3 regions of the Pseudomonas sp. MONT-RG-20F-20-E-7-02 genome follow, and region 1 is predicted to be linked to each of the others. Evidence: riboswitches for the same ligand, from Rfam matches in the RefSeq annotation. Region 1 holds a riboswitch; each other region holds the start of a gene.
What was found. Region 1 has a riboswitch for cobalamin ahead of L8I05_RS08825 (CbtB-domain containing protein). Riboswitches for the same ligand answer to the same signal wherever they lie in the genome.
Positions count from the first base shown of each region.

Region 2: it holds a riboswitch for cobalamin, as region 1 does, so the genes downstream of both, L8I05_RS02975 (ABC transporter substrate-binding protein) here and L8I05_RS08825 (CbtB-domain containing protein) in region 1, are expected to answer to the same signal.
Region 3: it holds a riboswitch for cobalamin, as region 1 does, so the genes downstream of both, cobO (cob(I)yrinic acid a,c-diamide adenosyltransferase) here and L8I05_RS08825 (CbtB-domain containing protein) in region 1, are expected to answer to the same signal.

Region 1 is NZ_JAKNQN010000002.1:839,185-844,967, forward strand. Features, by position in the region: gene cobN (cobaltochelatase subunit CobN) at 1-1,291, opposite strand, end outside; gene cobW (cobalamin biosynthesis protein CobW) at 1,295-2,359, opposite strand; cobalamin riboswitch at 2,452-2,652, opposite strand; gene L8I05_RS08820 (hypothetical protein) at 2,814-3,491, shown strand; cobalamin riboswitch at 3,577-3,783, shown strand; gene L8I05_RS08825 (CbtB-domain containing protein) at 3,878-4,066, shown strand; gene L8I05_RS08830 (CbtA family protein) at 4,078-4,785, shown strand; gene L8I05_RS08835 (cobalamin biosynthesis protein) at 4,782-5,174, shown strand; gene cobM (precorrin-4 C(11)-methyltransferase) at 5,245-5,783, shown strand, end outside.
Region 2 is NZ_JAKNQN010000001.1:659,890-665,672, forward strand. Features, by position in the region: gene L8I05_RS02965 (ABC transporter ATP-binding protein) at 1-226, opposite strand, end outside; gene L8I05_RS02970 (iron ABC transporter permease) at 223-1,227, opposite strand; gene L8I05_RS02975 (ABC transporter substrate-binding protein) at 1,224-2,234, opposite strand; cobalamin riboswitch at 2,350-2,544, opposite strand; gene L8I05_RS02980 (hypothetical protein) at 2,651-3,085, shown strand; gene L8I05_RS02985 (ATPase domain-containing protein) at 3,082-4,548, shown strand; gene L8I05_RS02990 (HAMP domain-containing sensor histidine kinase) at 4,558-5,577, shown strand; gene L8I05_RS02995 (aldehyde dehydrogenase family protein) at 5,733-5,783, opposite strand, start outside.
Region 3 is NZ_JAKNQN010000001.1:342,347-348,129, forward strand. Features, by position in the region: gene hda (DnaA regulatory inactivator Hda) at 1-411, shown strand, start outside; gene L8I05_RS01545 (NlpC/P60 family protein) at 625-1,254, shown strand; gene L8I05_RS01550 (C40 family peptidase) at 1,399-1,938, shown strand; gene L8I05_RS01555 (sorbosone dehydrogenase family protein) at 2,105-3,418, opposite strand; cobalamin riboswitch at 3,518-3,766, shown strand; gene cobO (cob(I)yrinic acid a,c-diamide adenosyltransferase) at 3,845-4,456, shown strand; gene L8I05_RS01565 (cobyrinate a,c-diamide synthase) at 4,453-5,783, shown strand, end outside.

The sequences.
Region 1 (5,783 bases):
TCAGGGCGGTGCCGCTGTCGGGCAACTCCGTGGGCACCGGGTAACCTTCAGCGTGCAGCGCGCGCAGGATATTCAGCGCCGCCGCCGGCGTGTCCAGGCCCACGCCGTTGCCGATACGGCCGTCGCGGGTCGGGTAGTTGGCGAGGATCAGTGCGATGCGTTTTTGCGCATTCGGCACCCGCGCCAGTTCGACCCAGCGCCGCGCCAGCTCGGCAACGAAATCCATGCGTTCGGGCGCGGCGCGGTAGCACACCACGTCGGATTGGCTGCGTTCACTGCGCCAGGCCAGGTCCTTGAAGCTGATCGGGCGGCTGATAATGCGCCCATCCAGCTCCGGCAAGGCAATGTGCATTGCCAAGTCGCGCGGGCCGAGGCCTTGTTCGCTGGCTTCCCAGCCGGGCTGGTTGTCCTGGGCGCAAATCGCCTGGATCACCGGGATATTGCGGCGAAACGGGCGCAAATGCGGCGCTTCGGGGCTGGATTGGGCAAAGCCGGTGGTGTTCAGGATCACCGCCGCCTGCACGTCATCCAACAGGTCCTCGACCACCGCGAGGCAGCCGGGCTCTTTCAAACTGGCCACCGCCATCGGCAACGGGTTAAGGCCCGCTGCCTGCAAGCGCTGGCAGAACACGTCGATAAAACCGGTATTGGCCGCCTGCAAGTGCGAGCGGTAGAACAGCACCGCTGCCACGGGCCAGTCGGCATTCCAGTCCGCCTGCCAATCGTTCAGTCGAGCGTTGGCGTTGTGCGGGTGGTAAATCGCGGTGCGCGGCAGGGTTTGCGGCTCGGCCCAGGCGTAATCGCGGCCCAAGCAGGTGCTGGCCAGGCAGCGATAAAAATCCAGTGCGTTGCCCAGGCCGCCTTGGCGCAGGAAGTGCCAGAGGCGGTCGCGCGCCTCCTCGCCCACGGTACTCAGACGGCTGAGTTCCGGGTCCGGGCGGTCATCGCCGGGCACCAGGATCAGTTGCACGCCGCGCTCGGCCAACTCCACCAGGCGCTCGATGCCGTAGCGCCAATAACCGATGCCGCCGTGCAGCGAAATCAGGATGACCCTGGCGTGGCGCAATACCTCATCGACGTACAGGTCGACCGAGGCATGGTTTTGCACCTGCATCGGGTTGGCCAGGCGAAAACTTGGGTAATCGTCGGGCAGCTGTTGGGCCGCCTCGGCGAGCAGCGCCAGGCTGGAGTCGCCGCTGCACAGGATCACCAGTTCAGCGGGGGTTTGGCCTAAGTCGGCAATATTGTCGTCGGAGACAAAACCACCGGGCTGGGTCCTGAGCAGGTGCATGGGTTAAACGCTGAGGGCGGCGCGCAGTTGCGCTTCGAGGCCCACCGCATCCAGCTCCTGGCCGATCAGCACCAGGCGCGTGATGCGCGCTTCGTCGGCGCCCCAGGCACGGTCGAAGTGTTTGTCGAACCGCGTGCCCACGCCCTGGATCAACAGGCGCATCGGCTTGTTCGGGATCGCGGCGAAACCTTTGACGCGCAGGATGCCGTGCTGCACCACCAGTTGAGTCAGGGCGTCGAGCAGCAGGGCTTCGTCAGCTTGAGGCAGGTCGATGGAGATGGAGTCGAAGGCATCGTGATCGTGATCATCGTCGTCACCGTCATGGTGATGATCGTGATGGCTGTGGCGGCCGTCGATGTGCTCTTCGGAGCCGGCGCCCAGGCCGATCAGCACGTCCAGTGGCAGGCGGCCGCTGCTGGCTTCGATGATCTTCACCGCTGGCGGCAGTTCTTGGGCGACTTCCAGGCGCACGCGGGCCAGGTCTTCAGGGCTGATCAGGTCGGATTTGTTGAGGATCACCAGGTCGGCGCTGGCCAGTTGGTCGGCGAACAGCTCGTGCAGCGGCGACTCGTGGTCCAGGTTCGGGTCGAGTTTGCGCTGGGCGTCGACCTGGTCCGGGAAGGCGGCGAAGGTGCCGGCGGCCACAGCCGGGCTGTCGACCACGGTGATGACCGCGTCCACGGTGCAGGCGCTGCGGATTTCCGGCCACTGGAAGGCTTGAACCAGCGGTTTAGGCAGGGCCAGGCCGGAGGTTTCGATGAGGATATGGTCGAGGTCACCGCGACGGGCAACCAGTTCGCGCATGACCGGGAAGAACTCTTCCTGCACGGTGCAGCACAGGCAGCCGTTGGCCAGTTCGTAGACGCGGCCGTTGGCTTCTTCTTCGGTGCAACCGATGGAGCACTGCTTGAGGATTTCACCGTCGATGCCCAGCTCGCCGAATTCGTTGACGATCACGGCGATGCGACGGCCCTGGGCGTTGTCGAGCATATGGCGCAGCAAGGTGGTTTTGCCCGAGCCGAGAAAGCCGGTAACGATGGTGACGGGGAGTTTGGCCAGTGTTTTCATCGGATGCCCTTTGGGGCGGGCATACGGGACGAGGGGCCCTGCGGCGGCGCGCAGAAGCGGATTTCGTCACCGGATCACCCCGCCCGGTTGAATTGGAAAATCGGTTGCGAGGCAGGTCTCCTGGCTTGGGGCTTGCGGGTCTTGCGACCGGCGCTGGCTGCGCCTTCCCGCCGTATTGGCAGTGGCGTGGCAGTCAGTTGAACCCTTCACAGTTGCGGGGGCAGCCGCGGCTTGGACCGCGTTCCCTTCTTAGCTTCGGCGTGGGCCGAAGAACCTCGAAGGTGCAAGGCTACGCAGTGCAGGGAAACGGGTCAATGTTGATTGATACACGGACCGGGACGCTCGCCGCCAAGCGGGTTGAAATACTTCCAAATCTTTTCAACGGAATGCACCCGGAACGCAATCAATGCAATGGGCACATAGAAGCGACACTCACCCTAAAATGGAAATAATCATGTCGCTCTCAATCTCCCCCTCTGTCAATTCACATTTGCCCGTCTCTCCCCTCACCCAACAAGCAGCGCCAACAACTGCAATTTGGAGAGAGCCTATTAGCCAACTCCAGCCACGGGAACTGGCGCAAGCGCTGCAAACCTATTTTGATGCCATGATCGACCCGCGCTTCGGCGAGACTATTACCAAAGCGTCCCTCCAGCGAGTGGCAGATGGACTACCGCTGAACGGGGTGCCCCCCACACAAACGCAGATCGAGATCGCCCAGGAAGTATTGAAGCGTAAAGACCTGTTCCAGCAGTTGGACTTCACCAGCGGTAAGGACGGTAAAGTCAGTCGAGACGATCTCGCAACTGAAACAGGTAACTTCCAATACCTGAGCGATCAAGCACTGATCACCCTGGTTGGCAAAAATTTCAATGAGTACGGCGGCGGCGACACATATGTGAACTTCACCGAGTTGCGAGAAGCCGCCGGTGAACTGCCAAGCGCCCAAAAATTTAGTCCGCAGGCGCGGGGGGTCGCTCAGGAACTGCTCAAGCGCACAGAGTTGCTGGACCGGTTGGATATCGGCGTAGGCTTTTTGGGGTTCGCAGGCACACAAGATCAGCGCTTCGATCTGCGCAACGTTGAGTACACACGCATGCACAGCTCTCCCCAATCCCGTTACCCAGACTGATCGATTCACCCCGTTGGCCGACAGCGGCTCCCGAATGTCGAGAGCCGCAAACCTCTATTTGACGCCTATCCCCCGCCCATGCTCTCCTACACATCTTGTTTCGGGTGCCCTTCACAGGGTGAAACGGGAAACCGGTGAGTCATGCCTGCGTGACGAGTCCGGTGCTGCCCCCGCAACGGTAAGCGAGTGAAACGTCAGATCCACTGTGCCTTTTACGGCATGGGAAGGCGATGTTTTCAAGACCCAGCGTCCCTCGCAAGCCCGGAGACCGGCCCGAAAAATCACATAACAAACCCGCGGTGGGCGGGCGCTGTTCAGACTCTGCGTGCCTGGCTCGCGGGGTTTTCATGCGCTCGTTTCACCCTGACACCCTGAAGGGACGCGCCATGTCGATCATCAGCAGCACCTCGCACGCCACCAGCAGCACCGCCACCTTGAGCCAACGCCTGACCGCCGCCATCGGCGCGTCGATCCTCGGCGCGTGCCTGGTGTATTTCGCCGGCTTCTCGCACATCGAGGCAGTGCACAACGCCGCCCACGATACCCGCCACAGCGCCGCGTTCCCGTGCCACTGAGACCTGCCGACATGATCAAGCGTATCGCCCAAACCGCAGGTTTCACCGGCTTGCTGGCCGCCCTGCTGCTGACTCTGCTGCAAAGCTTCTGGGTCGCCCCGCTGATTTTGCAGGCGGAAACCTATGAGAATGCCCCCGCCGCCGCCGAAGTCGTGCCCCATGCACACGCTGATGGCGCCGCTGCCCACACCCACGATGCCCAAGCCTGGGAACCTGAAGACGGCTGGCAGCGGGTGCTGTCCACCACCGGCGGTAACCTGGTGGTGGCGGTCGGTTTCGCCCTGATGCTGGCCGGCCTCTACACCTTGCGCGCGCCAACCCGCACGGCTCAAGGGTTGCTGTGGGGCCTGGCCGGTTACGCGACGTTTGTGCTGGCACCGACCCTGGGCCTGCCACCGGAATTGCCGGGCACCGCTGCCGCCGACCTGGCACAGCGGCAGATCTGGTGGATCGGCACCGCAGGTTCCACGGCTGCCGGTATTGCGCTGTTGGTGTTCGGTCGCAACTGGCTGCTGAAAATCCTCGGCGTGGCGATCCTGGCCGTGCCCCATGTGATTGGCGCGCCGCAGCCTGAAGTGCATTCGATGCTGGCCCCGGAAGCCTTGGAAGCGCAATTCAAAATCGCCTCGCAATTGACCAATGTCGCCTTCTGGCTGGCCTTGGGCCTGATCAGCGCCTGGCTGTTCCGCCGCAACCGTGACACTCACTACTCGGCATGACCTTGGTGGTCGGCATGGGCTGCCAGCGCGGCTGTGATGTTCACACCCTGCTGGGCCTGTTTGACGCTGCCCTCGCCGAGGGCGGCATCGAGCGCCAGCGCATTACTGCGCTGGCCAGTATCGACCGCAAGCGAGATGAACCGGGGCTGCTCGCCCTGGCGCAGGTGTTGAACTTGCCATTGCAGTGTTTCAGCGCCACGCAATTGGCCGTGTTTGAACCGCGCCTGAGCCACAAATCCGCGCTCGCGTTTGCTCACACCGGCTGTTATGGCGTCGCCGAGAGCGCCGCACTGGCCCTGGCGGAACAGCTCTGCCATGGCCCTGCCCGCCTGCTGATCACGCGCAAAAAAGTCGCCCAGGCCACCTTTGCATTAGCCTGCGCCGACTAAAAACCCGATAATCGCCCTTCTCGATCATGAGCAATTTTCATGCTCGCCCGTTTTTCAACAGGAATTCCCCATGACCGTCTACTTCATCGGCGCAGGCCCCGGCGACCCGGAATTGATCACCGTCAAAGGTCAGCGGCTGATCCGCAGTTGCCCGGTGATCATCTACGCCGGTTCCTTGGTGCCGGCAGCAGTGTTGGAAGGTCATCAGGCGGAACAGGTGGTCAACAGCGCCGAATTGCACCTGGAACAGATCATTGAGCTGATCCAGGCCGCCCACGCCAAGGGCCAGGACGTTGCGCGCGTGCACTCCGGTGACCCAAGCCTGTATGGCGCGATTGGCGAGCAGATTCGTTATTTGCGCGAGTTGGGCATACCGTTCCAGATCATCCCGGGCGTCACGGCGGTGGCGGCGTGTGCGGCGTTGCTGGAGACGGAGCTGACCCTGCCGGATATCGCGCAAAGCGTGATCCTGACCCGCTATGCGGATAAAACCAGCATGCCGGCCGGTGAAGACTTCGACAGCCTGGCGCGCCACGGCACGACCATGGCGATTCACTTGGGCGTCAACCACCTGGACAAGATCGTCGCCGAGCTGCTGCCGCATTACGG
Region 2 (5,783 bases), on a different contig from region 1:
CAATGGTGCGGCGCGACAGTTCGCCCAGGCGCTGGCCGCCGAGTCGCACTTCGCCGCTGCCAGGCGCACGCAAACCCGCGAGCAGCTTGAGCAGGGTGGACTTGCCGGAGCCGTTCGGGCCGACGATGCCCAAGGTTTCGCCCAACTGCACTTCAAGGTGAATATCGCGTAGCAGCTCGACGTCGCGCACCTTGAAGCCCAGGCCCGTGCAACTCAGCACCGTCATCGCGCGTTCCTCCGGCCAATCAAAATCAACGCAAACACGGGCGCGCCCACCAATGCCGTGACCACACCGACCGGAATCACTTGGCCTTTGATCAAGGTGCGCGACAGCACATCGGCGGCAATCAAAAACAGCGCGCCGCCCAACGCACTGGCCGGCAGCAACCGCGAGTGGGCGGTGCCGACCAGCAGGCGCACGGCGTGGGGAATCACCAGCCCGACAAAGCCGATAGAGCCGACAATCGACACCATCACCGCCGTCACCAGCGCCGCGCAGCCCACCAATACAAACTGCACACGCCGCACCGGGATGCCCAGCGACGCCGCCGAGTCGGTGCCAAAGGTAAACGCATCCAGCGCACGCCGGTGCCACAAACACACCGCCAGCCCGGCGACCGCCACCGGCACCGCCAGCCACACCGACGGCCAGCGCACGCCGCTGAGGTTGCCCAGCAGCCAGAACAGGATGCCGCGCGCCTGTTCGGAACTGGCCGACTTGGTGATCAGGAACGCGGTCAACGCATTGAACAACTGCGAGCCGGCGATGCCCGCCAGGATGATCTGCCCGGTGCCGCTGGACGAACCGCTGGCGCGTGCCAGCAAAATCACCAGCGCAAAGGCCGCCATGGCCCCGACAAACGCGCCGGCCGACAGCGAAATCAGCCCGCCGCCCACGCCGATCAACGCCACCAACACCGCGCCGGTCGAGGCGCCGGCACTGATGCCCAGCAGGTACGGGTCGGCCAACGGGTTGCGCAACAACGACTGCAAAATCACCCCGCAGGTCGCCAGCCCGGCACCGCACGCAGCGGCGACCAGGGCGCGGGTCAGTCGGTAGTTCCACACCACGCCTGCATCGATCGGGTCCAGCACGTAACCGGCGCCCCATAGTTTGTTGGCGAGCACCTGCAACACCACGTGTGGCTCGATGGCGGTTTCGCCGATGGCCACGCCGGCGAGCACGGCGAGCAACAGCAGCGCGAGGGCGAGTAGGGTGCGGGTCATTTGCGCAGGTCGTAGCCGTCGATGGCGCCGGCCAGTTGTTCCAGGCCATCGAACATGCGCAGGCTGGCTTGCAGCGCCAGGGCGTCAATAATGATGATGCGGTTGTTCTTCACCGCGTCCATGTTGCGCGTCACCGGGTCGCTGCGCAGGAAGGCGAGTTTCTTTTCATGGTCGTCGGCCGGGTAGCGGCGGCGGTCCATGCGCGCGATCACCAGGAAGGTCGGGTTGGCCTTGGCGATGGTTTCCCAGCCGACGGCGGGCCACTCTTCATCGGACTGCACCACGTTGTGCAGGCCCAGGGTTTGGAGCATGAATTCGGGAATGCCCTTGTGGCCGGCCACGTAGGGGTCACTGGCCATTTCGGCGCTGGAGAACCACACCAATGCGCTGGCTTGCTTGAGGCCTTTGCCTTGTGCGGTGGCGACAGACTTGGCCAGGCGCGCCTTGAGTTCGTCGTTCAATTGTTGGCCGCGCGCTTGCACGTCGAAGATCTCGGCCAGTTGGCTGATGCTCTTGTAAATGGTTTCGATGTGAAACGGTTCCAGCCGCGTGCCGTCGGCGCCCACCAGATTGTCCTTGCCTTCACAGTCGGAGGGCAGCACGTAGGTGGGAATCTTCAATTCTTGAAACTGCTCGCGGGTGCCGACCACGCCTTGTGGGCCGACCACCCATTCCAGCTCGGCGGCCACCAGTTGCGGGCGTTTGGCGATGACGGCTTCAAAGCTCGGCTCGTTGTCGGCCAGGCGCTCGATGCGGTCGTTCTGCGCCTTGAACGGCGGCAACACGCTGTTGAACCACAGCGAGGTGCCGACCACGGTGTTGCCCACACCCAAGGCGTAAAGCATCTCGGTGGCGGCCTGGCCAATAGTCACGCTGCGCGCGGGCGCCTGCTCAAAGGTCTGTGTGGTGCCGCAGTTCTGCACCGTCAGCGGGTAATGCGTCGGCGTGGCGTGGGCCAGGGCACAGAAGCCGAGGCTGGCGATCAGGGCGGTAACGCGTGGCAGCATGGGGCAGTCTCCAGGTGAACCGTACGTGAAAACAGGGGAGGTACGGCGCGGAAATACACCCACGAACGCTGCAGTCTTGCAGGGCACGGATGGCCTTCCCGGACACCCCGCCGGTTAGTGGTTTTGCTTGGCCGGCAGGTCTCCTGACTGATGCGTCGTCGCCACGCTCCGGCCTTCCCGGGCAATGCCCAGTGGCGATGTGGAGCAGGCTCAGCACCTACAGTTGCGGGGGCAGTTTCGATTGGCGCAATGGGCCGCGCTTCGAATTCCCTATTAGTCCCGTGTGGGAACCGGCGCGGTATGGTAGTCGATCGTGGCGGGCAGGGGGAGCGCATTTGGCCAGTTGCTTCACAGGGGGCTCTATCTCACGAGAGAGGGTGTACCATCAATCTCTTTCCATCAGATATTAGTCAGACATGCCCACGCTTAGCGAAGAGAGCCGCCGGATCGTAGCTTCTCTGGCGCACCGTGTTGGTCCGCACGCTGACACTGCAAGCATTACCGAGGCGATTGTTTCGATTTTGCAGGATATGGGCGCAGCACTTACGCCCATCATTGGCCAGCAGGGCGTTGCCGCGCTGTACCGCCGCAGCTTCCATCTGTGCGTCTCTACCCATCCACGCCTGGCCGCCACCTTCGACAGTGTGCCGGCCGCGATGGATTTGCTTGCCCTCAAATCCGTACTCGTCGAGCAGAACGAAACCGATGCGCTGTTTTTCGGTGAGGTGTTGCTGACTACCCTCTACGAGCTTCTGACCACGCTGATCGGGCCTTCACTCACCGCACGTCTGCTGGTTGACGTGTGGCAGCCTTCTTCGAGCGACACCTCTTCGCAGGAAATTTCGCCATGAGCACCAAAGTGACTATCAACCGTCTGGCCACCGGTGTGCCAGGACTGGACGAGGTCCTGGGCGGTGGCCTGCCGGAGTTTTCGTTCAACCTCATCGCCGGCCCACCAGGCTGTGGCAAAACCACGCTGGCGCACCAGATGATGTTTGCCCTGGCCACGCCAGAACGCCCGGCGCTGTTCTTTACCGTACTCGGTGAGCCGCCGCTGAAGATGCTGCGTTACCAGCAGCAATTCGATTTTTTCGACAACGATGCGATCAACCAGTCGATCCGCTATATCAACCTGGCCGACGACACCCTGGCCGGGGATTTGGACGAAGTGTTAAGGCGTATCGTCAGCGAGGTGGAGGTACATTCGCCGTCGCTGGTGTTTGTCGACTCGTTCCGCTCCGTGGTGCTGGCCAGCCAGACCCAGCACAACCCCAACAACAACCTGCCGCAGTTCATCCAGCAGTTGGGCATGTTGATGACCACCTGGCAGGCGACGACCTTCCTGATCGGCGAATATTTCACCGAAACCGACACCAACCCGATTTTCACGGTGGCCGATGGCCTGATCTGGCTGCGCCAAAGCGTCGAGCGCAACTCGATGGTGCGCAAGATGGAAATCATGAAGATGCGCGGCCAGCCGACGTTGCCGGGGCTGCACACCTTCCGAATTGCCACCTCGGGAATCAAGGTGTTCCCGCCGGCCGCGCTCAATCGCGCCATTGAAGCGCCGTCGACGTTCCCGATCACGCGCCTGAAAATGGGCGTGCCGGCACTCGATGAGATGCTCGGCGGCGGCCTGCCGCGCGGCTATTCGCTGCTGGTGGCCGGGCCGTCGGGGTCGGGCAAGAGCATCCTGGCGGCGACTTTCCTGGCGGAAGGTGCACGCAATGGTGAAACCGGGGTGATTGCGGTGTTCGAGCAACGGCCCAACCATTCACAAAACCCCAAGCTGGCCGATTTGATCAAGAGTGGTCAGGTTGGGCTGGTGGACAGCCGCGCGCCGGACTTGTCCATCGACGAAATCGTGCAGTTGCTGCTCGGCGAGATCAGCCGTTTGAATGCCACTCGCGTGGTGATTGATTCGCTGTCGGGCTTTGAACTGGCGCTGGCGCCTACCTTCCGTGCGGACTTTCGCGAATCGCTGTCGCGCATGGTCACCGCGCTGACGTCTGCCGGTGTGAGTGTATTGATGACCTCGGAGCTGGAAGACCGTTATACCGACTTGCGTTTCAGCCCTTACGGCACGGCGTTTTTGACCGATGCGATCATCGTGCAGCGGTACATCGAAGTCGAGAGCCGTTTGCTGCGCATCATGGCGGTGGTCAAGGTGCGTGCCAGTGCCCACTCCGATCAGTTGCGCCAGTACCACATCGACGATAACGGCCTGCAGATTCGCGAGATGTTGCCGGAACAGGAAGGGCTGCTGGGCGGGCGACCGACCAAGCAGGTGTCGCTGGGAGACAAACATGTGTGAGCCCTGCTCATGAGCGAAACCGGCGGCAACAACGAAAGTGAGCTGACCACTGCTGCTCACGAACTGTTCCTGCTTGGGCAAAAAACCGTTGAGGCGCGTGCCGTGCTCGCCGCGCTGCAACAGCAACTGACGGATGCCAGCAGCCGCCTGGTGGATACCCAGCACGTTGAGCAGGTGATCGAGGCCAACCAGCAATTGGTGCTGGCGATCCTCCTCGCGCAATCGGACGCCGCCAGCCCGCCGCGCCTGGAAGAGCAACGTTTGTACCAGGAGCTGCGCGAGGCAAATGCGCAGTTGGTGATCGCCGCACTCAGCGCTCAAGACCTGCAGGCGACGGCCGAGCGCGCGCTGGATCAGCAGAAAAGCATCCTGGCGATGGTGGCCCATGAGCTGCGCAACCCCTTGACGCCGATCAGCATGATCGCCGAGCGCATGGTGCGCCTGCCGAGTGACCAGCTGCCGCGCATGCGTGAGCTGATCGAAGGCCAGGTGCAGCATATCTCGCAGTTGGTGGACGACTTGCTGGACGTGTCCCGCGTCAGCACCGGCAAGCTGCGTATCCAGCGACGCGATGTGGACATGTTGCAGATCCTCAGAAGCGCCATTGATGCGTGCGGCCCGGTGATGAGGGCGAAAAAGCAGCAGTTCGATGCGCACCTGCCTGACGGCCAATTGATGCTCAGTGGTGACCCCGGGCGCCTTGCGCAAATTCTGCATAACTTGCTGGCCAACGCCGCCAAGTACACGCCGGTAGGCGGCCGCATTGTGCTGTCGGTCAGTGCCGGGGATGAGCTGAGGATCAGTATTTGTGACAACGGCATCGGCGTCTCGGCCAAGGCGCTGCCGCTGATCTTTGACCCGTATGTGCAGGATGAACACGCGATCGGCTTCAACGGCTCGGGGCTGGGCATCGGCTTGACGGTGGTGCGAGAGTTAGTTGAAGCCCACGGCGGCAAGGTTACGGCCAATAGCGCAGGCAAGGGCAAGGGCAGCGAGTTTGTGGTGACGTTGCCGTTGCTGAGCGCCTAGTTTTCCACCGGTAAAGTCATGGTGGATTAAACGCCAGGCAGCCTCGGTCAAAGGTGGGAGCTGGCTTGCCTGCGATTGCATCACCTCAGTACAGCTGATTGACCGAGCTGTCAGCATCGCAGGCAAGCCAGCTCCCACAGGGGCTGGGAGCCTATTTACTTGCGATCCAGCCACACCGTCTGCGCGTTGCAGAATTCCCGCACACC
Region 3 (5,783 bases), on a different contig from region 1:
GAGCTGGTCTGCCTGGACGATCTGCAGGCAATTGCCGGCAAGGCTGATTGGGAAGAAGCGCTGTTTCACCTGTTCAACCGTCTGCGCGACAGCGGCCGACGCTTGCTGATAGCCGCGTCTACCTCGCCGCGTGAGTTGCCGGTGAAGCTGGCCGACCTCAAGTCGCGCCTGACCCTGGCGCTGATCTTCCAGATGCGCCCATTGTCCGATGAAGACAAACTGCGCGCCCTGCAACTGCGTGCATCCCGTCGCGGCCTGCACCTCACCGATGAAGTCGGGCACTTTATTCTCACCCGTGGCACCCGCAGCATGAGCGCGTTGTTCGACTTGCTCGAACAGCTCGATCAGGCCTCGTTGCAGGCTCAGCGCAAGCTGACCATCCCGTTTCTCAAGGAAACCCTCGGCTGGTAGCCAGGCCTTGTATTGCGTGGCTTTCGGCAAATTTCAGGCGCCAGAAAACCTGCGTTTGGGCCGGTTTGGCCACGCAAAAGACAGGTATTGGGTGTTAAGGGCTTAGATGTCATCGTTCAAACAAGAAGTCACATAGATCACGATTGAATTTGCAAATCGATGTGATAGTGGGCATAGTCTCGACTTCTTTACATATCAGCCACGGTCGTGCCCATGCTAAATCGCTTCGCACCCCTCGTGCCTCTCGCACTCGTTACCCTGTTGTTTGGTTGCGCCACCCACACTCAAAACGTGGCTGAGCAGCAAAAACCGGCACAACAGTCCCAGGCAAAATTCGTTGCATCACAGTCTTCCACTGTTTATGAGGAAGAGGTGGCAACCGAGAAGGAACTGGCCGCCTTCGCCGGCAGCAAGCCTTACCAGCTTCCAGTTCTGGCCGACAGCATCCTTGAACGCGGCATGTCCCTGATCGGTACGCGTTACCGTTTCGGCGGCACTTCTGAGGCCGGTTTCGACTGCAGCGGCTTCATCGGCTACCTGTTTCGCGAAGAAGCCGGCATGAATTTGCCTCGCTCGACCCGCGAAATGATCAACGTGGATGCACCGTTGGTCGCACGCAACAACCTCAAGCCCGGTGATCTGCTTTTCTTTAGTACGGCTGGCCGTGGTCGCGTAAGCCACGCAGGTATCTACTTGGGCGATAACCAGTTTATCCACTCCAGCAGCCGCCGCAGTGGTGGTGTTCGAGTCGACAACCTGGGCGACAGCTACTGGAGCAAAACCTTCATCGAAGCCAAGCGCGCACTCGCCATGGCCCCGACTACGGTTACCGCCAGTAAGTAAAGTTAAAGTGATACTTGAAGTTTGACGTGTAAGCGCTAGAATCCCTGGACATTGTTGTAATCCGTTCGCGCGAGCTTTGCTTGCGCGTTCTGGTTTTCAGCGTTCGGCAGCGAAAGCCGCATCCAGACCAGGATTGTTCTGCCCATGTCGACCTCAGCCCGCCTCATTCTGCTTGTTTGTGCCGCGCTCCTCAGCGCCTGCGCAAGCCGTCCACCGCCGCCTGCGCCCGTCGCCGTCAAGCCTAAGCCGGTGTTCAATTATTCCACCCAAAGCTTCTCGCCTGCGGCAGAAGACGTGCTATTCCGTGCGCTGGGCTTGGTCGGCACGCCTTATCGCTGGGGCGGCAACACGCCGGACTCGGGCTTTGACTGCAGTGGCTTGATTGGTTTTGTCTACCGTGACGCGGCGGGCATCTCTTTGCCGCGCACCACCCGTGAACTGATCGTGATGCGTGCCCAGGACGTCAGCGAAGCGAACCTGCAGACCGGTGACTTGCTGTTCTTCGCTACCGGCGGCGGTTCACAGGTCAGCCACGCGGGGATCTATGTCGGCGAAGGCCGCTTTGTGCATGCGCCGCAAACCGGCGGCACCGTGAAGCTGGATACGCTGTCCAAGGCCTATTGGCAGAATGCCTATTTGAGCGCCAAGCGCGTGCTGCCAGCGAATCTGGCGCGCAACCCTTAAGGCTCAGCAGAAATAAGAATGTGGGAGCTGGGCCTTTGTGGGAGCCGGGCTTGCCCGCGATGCAGGCACCTCAGTCTTCAAATTGGACCTAGGTGATGCAATCGCAGGCAAGCCAGCTCCCACAAAAGCCAGCTCCCACATTGGTTTGTGGTGTATTCGAGATCGGCTATTTGGCGGCCGACACCCGCCACACCTTATTCCCCACATCATCGGCCACCAGCAAATCCCCCTGCTGATCAATCACCACGCCCACTGGCCGGCCCATGGCTTTCTCGTCTTTGTCGAGGAACCCGGTCAGCACATCCACCGGCTGGCCTTTAGGCTGGCCACCCTCGAACGGCACGAAGATCACCTTGTAGCCACTGTGCGGCTTGCGGTTCCACGAACCGTGCTGACCGATAAATGCGCCATTGCTGAACTGCGCCGGGAGTTTGCTGCCTTCGGCAAAGGTCAGGCCCAGTGATGCTGTGTGCGGCCCCACCGCGTAGTCCGGCGCAATCGCCTTGGCGACCAGGTCCGGGTTTTGCGGAGAAACGCGTACATCCACGTGCTGCCCGTAGTAACTGAACGGCCAGCCATAGAAGGCCCCATCCTTGACCGAGGTAATGTAGTCCGGCACCAGGTCGCTGCCGATCTCGTCGCGTTCATTCACCGCCGTCCACAGCTTGCCACTCTGCGGTTCCCAGGCCATGCCGTTCGGGTTGCGCAGGCCTGAGGCAAAAATGCGGTGCTTGCCGGTAGTGCGGTCGACTTCCCAGATCGCCGCGCGACCTTCTTCCGCCGCCAGGCCGTTCTCGCCGACGTTGCTGTTGGAGCCGACGCTCACATACAACTTGCTGCCGTCCTTGCTGGCCACCACGTTTTTGGTCCAGTGGTGGTTGATGCTACCGCCCGGCAAGTCGACCACCGTGGTGCCGGCTGCCTTGATCGCGGTTTCGCCCGGCTGATAGGGGAAGCGCAACAGCTTGTCCGAGTCGGCCACATACAGGTCGTTACCGACCAGCGTCATGCCGAACGGAGAGTTGAGGTTCTCCAGGAACACGGTACGGGTTTCGGCTACACCATCGTGATCGGCATCACGCAGCAGGGTGATACGGTTCGGGCTCGGCACAGCGGCGCCGGCGCGGCCCATGACTTTCTCCATGACCCAGCCACGAACGCCCTTGGCATCATCCGGCTTGGGCGGCGCGTTGGTTTCCGCCACCAGCACATCACCGTTGGGCAATACATACAGCCAGCGCGGGTGGTCCAGGCCTTCAGCAAACGCCGCGACCTGAGTGCCGGAGGCCGCTGTCGGCTTCGCGCCGTCGGGCCAGCCAATTGCCGGGGCGATGTTCACCGTGGGGATCAGGGTTTTATTCGGCTCCGGCAGCTTGGGCGAAGGCCCGGTGCCGTCGGAGACCTGCAAGGTAGAGCTTTCGCCGCAGGCGGCGAGGGTGCCGGCGAGCATGATCAGTAAGGCGAGTCTGGTTTTGTGCATGGTTTTCTCCTTAATACCTGTAAGGGTAGAGAAGCGCGGCAGTCGGATGGTTCAAGTGCAAGGCCAGCTTTAATTGACGCTCCACCCCCAACCCACTAACCTTCGCGGCTTGTTCCAGGTGCTCTGTGGCCGTGTGCCGACAGAGTGAAACAGGGAAGCCGGTGAGCGAGCGCACTTGTACACAGTGCTGCCGCGATTCCGGCGCTGCCCCCGCAACGGTAAATGAGTCAAGACGGTGCCTTTTGCCACTGTATCCACGCGATATGGGAAGGCGCGCCGTTGGCCTGTTTTCTATCAAGAGAACGCCACTCATGAGTCCGGAGACCGGCCTGGATCATCCAACAGCATCACGGTGGGCGATGCTTGGCTGTCTGTTTTTTCTTTTTCCTGCCCGCCGTTTTTGTCCAGCCCCAACGGAGAGCTGCCATGACTGATTCCCCCGACCGCGACGAACGCCACCTGGCGCGCATGCTGCGCAAAAAAGCCGTGATCGACGAGCGCATCGCCAACTCCCCGAACGAATGCGGCTTGCTGCTGGTATTGACCGGCAACGGCAAAGGCAAAAGCAGCTCGGCGTTTGGCATGCTTGCTCGCGCCATGGGCCACGGCATGCAATGCGGCGTGGTGCAGTTCATCAAGGGGCGTAACAGCACCGGCGAGGAGTTGTTCTTCCGCCGCTTTCCCGAGCAAGTGCGCTTCCATGTGATGGGCGAAGGCTTTACCTGGGAAACCCAGGACCGCCAGCGCGACATCGCCGCCGCCGAAGCCGCCTGGGCGGTGTCCCGCGCAATGCTGCAAGACCCCTCCATTGGCCTGGTGGTCCTGGATGAGCTGAACATCGCCCTCAAGCACGGTTACCTCGACCTCGACCAAGTACTCAGCGACCTGCAAGCCCGTCCGCCGATGCAGCACGTGGTGGTCACCGGCCGTGGCGCCAAGCCCGAGCTGATCGAAATGGGCGACACCGTCACCGAAATGGGCATGCTCAAGCACGCATTCCAGGCCGGTATCAAGGCACAGAAGGGCGTCGAACTTTGAATCAGCCCCGTCATTGCCCGGCCGTACTGATCGCCGCTCCGGCGTCCGGCCAGGGCAAAACCACCGTCACCGCCGCGTTGGCGCGTTTGCACCGCAACCTGGGGCGCAAGGTGCGCGTGTTCAAATGCGGGCCGGACTTTCTCGACCCGATGATTCACGAACGCGCCAGCGGTGCGCCGGTGTATCAGTTGGACATGTGGATGGTCGGCGAGCAGGAGAGTCGGCGTTTGCTCTGGGAAGCGGCGGGCGAGGCCGACCTGATCCTGATCGAGGGCGTGATGGGCCTGTTCGACGGCACGCCCTCCAGCGCCGACCTGGCGCGGCACTTCGGCGTGCCGGTACTCGGCGTCATCGATGGCACCGCCATGGCCCAGACCTTTGGTGCACTGGCGTTGGGCCTGGCGCGCTACCAGCCGGACCTGCCGTTCGCCGGCGTGCTGGCCAACCGTGTCGGCACCCTGCGCCATGCGCAACTGCTGGAAGGCAGCCTCACCGAAGGCCTGCGCTGGTATGGCGCGCTGTCGCGTGAAACCGGAATCGAGCTGCCCAGCCGCCATCTGGGCCTGGTGCAAGCCAGCGAACTGAATGACCTCGACGTGCGCCTGGATGCCGCCGCCCAAGCCTTGGGCAGCAGTTGCGAAGTCGCCTTGCCGCCGCCGGTAACCTTCGCCGCGCCTGAGGTAATCGAAGCCGAGCCGCTGTTGGCAGGCGTGCGCATCGCCGTGGCCCGCGACGAAGCCTTCGCCTTCACCTATGGCGCCAGCCTCGACCTGCTGCGCGCGATGGGCGCCGAGTTGCACTTCTTCTCGCCGATCCATGATCACGAATTGCCTGACGCCGACAGCCTCTATTTGCCCGGTGGTTACCCGGAACTGCATCACCAGGCGCTGTCGGAAAATACCCCGATGCTCAACGCTATCCGCGCGCACCACGCCGCCGGTAAACCGCTGCTCGCCGAATGTGGCGGCATGCTCTACCTGCTGGACTCGCTCACCGATGTTGACGGCACCCGCGCCGAGCTGGTTGGCCTGCTGCAGGGCGATGCGGTGATGCAAAAGAAACTCGCGGCGCTGGCCCTGCAAAGCGTAGAGTTGCCGGAAGGCGTGCTGCGCGGGCATACCTATCACCATTCCCTGACCAGCACCGAGTGGCAGCCGATTGCCCGTGGCCTGAGCCCGAATGGCGGGCGCGGTGCCGAGGCGGTTTACCGGCAGGGGCGGATGACGGCCTCCTACGTGCACTTTTACTTCCCCTCCAACCCGGCGGCGGTGGCTGCATTGTTTGCGCCTAGCCTTGAGAGTGCTATCGCAGGCAAGCCAGCTCCCAC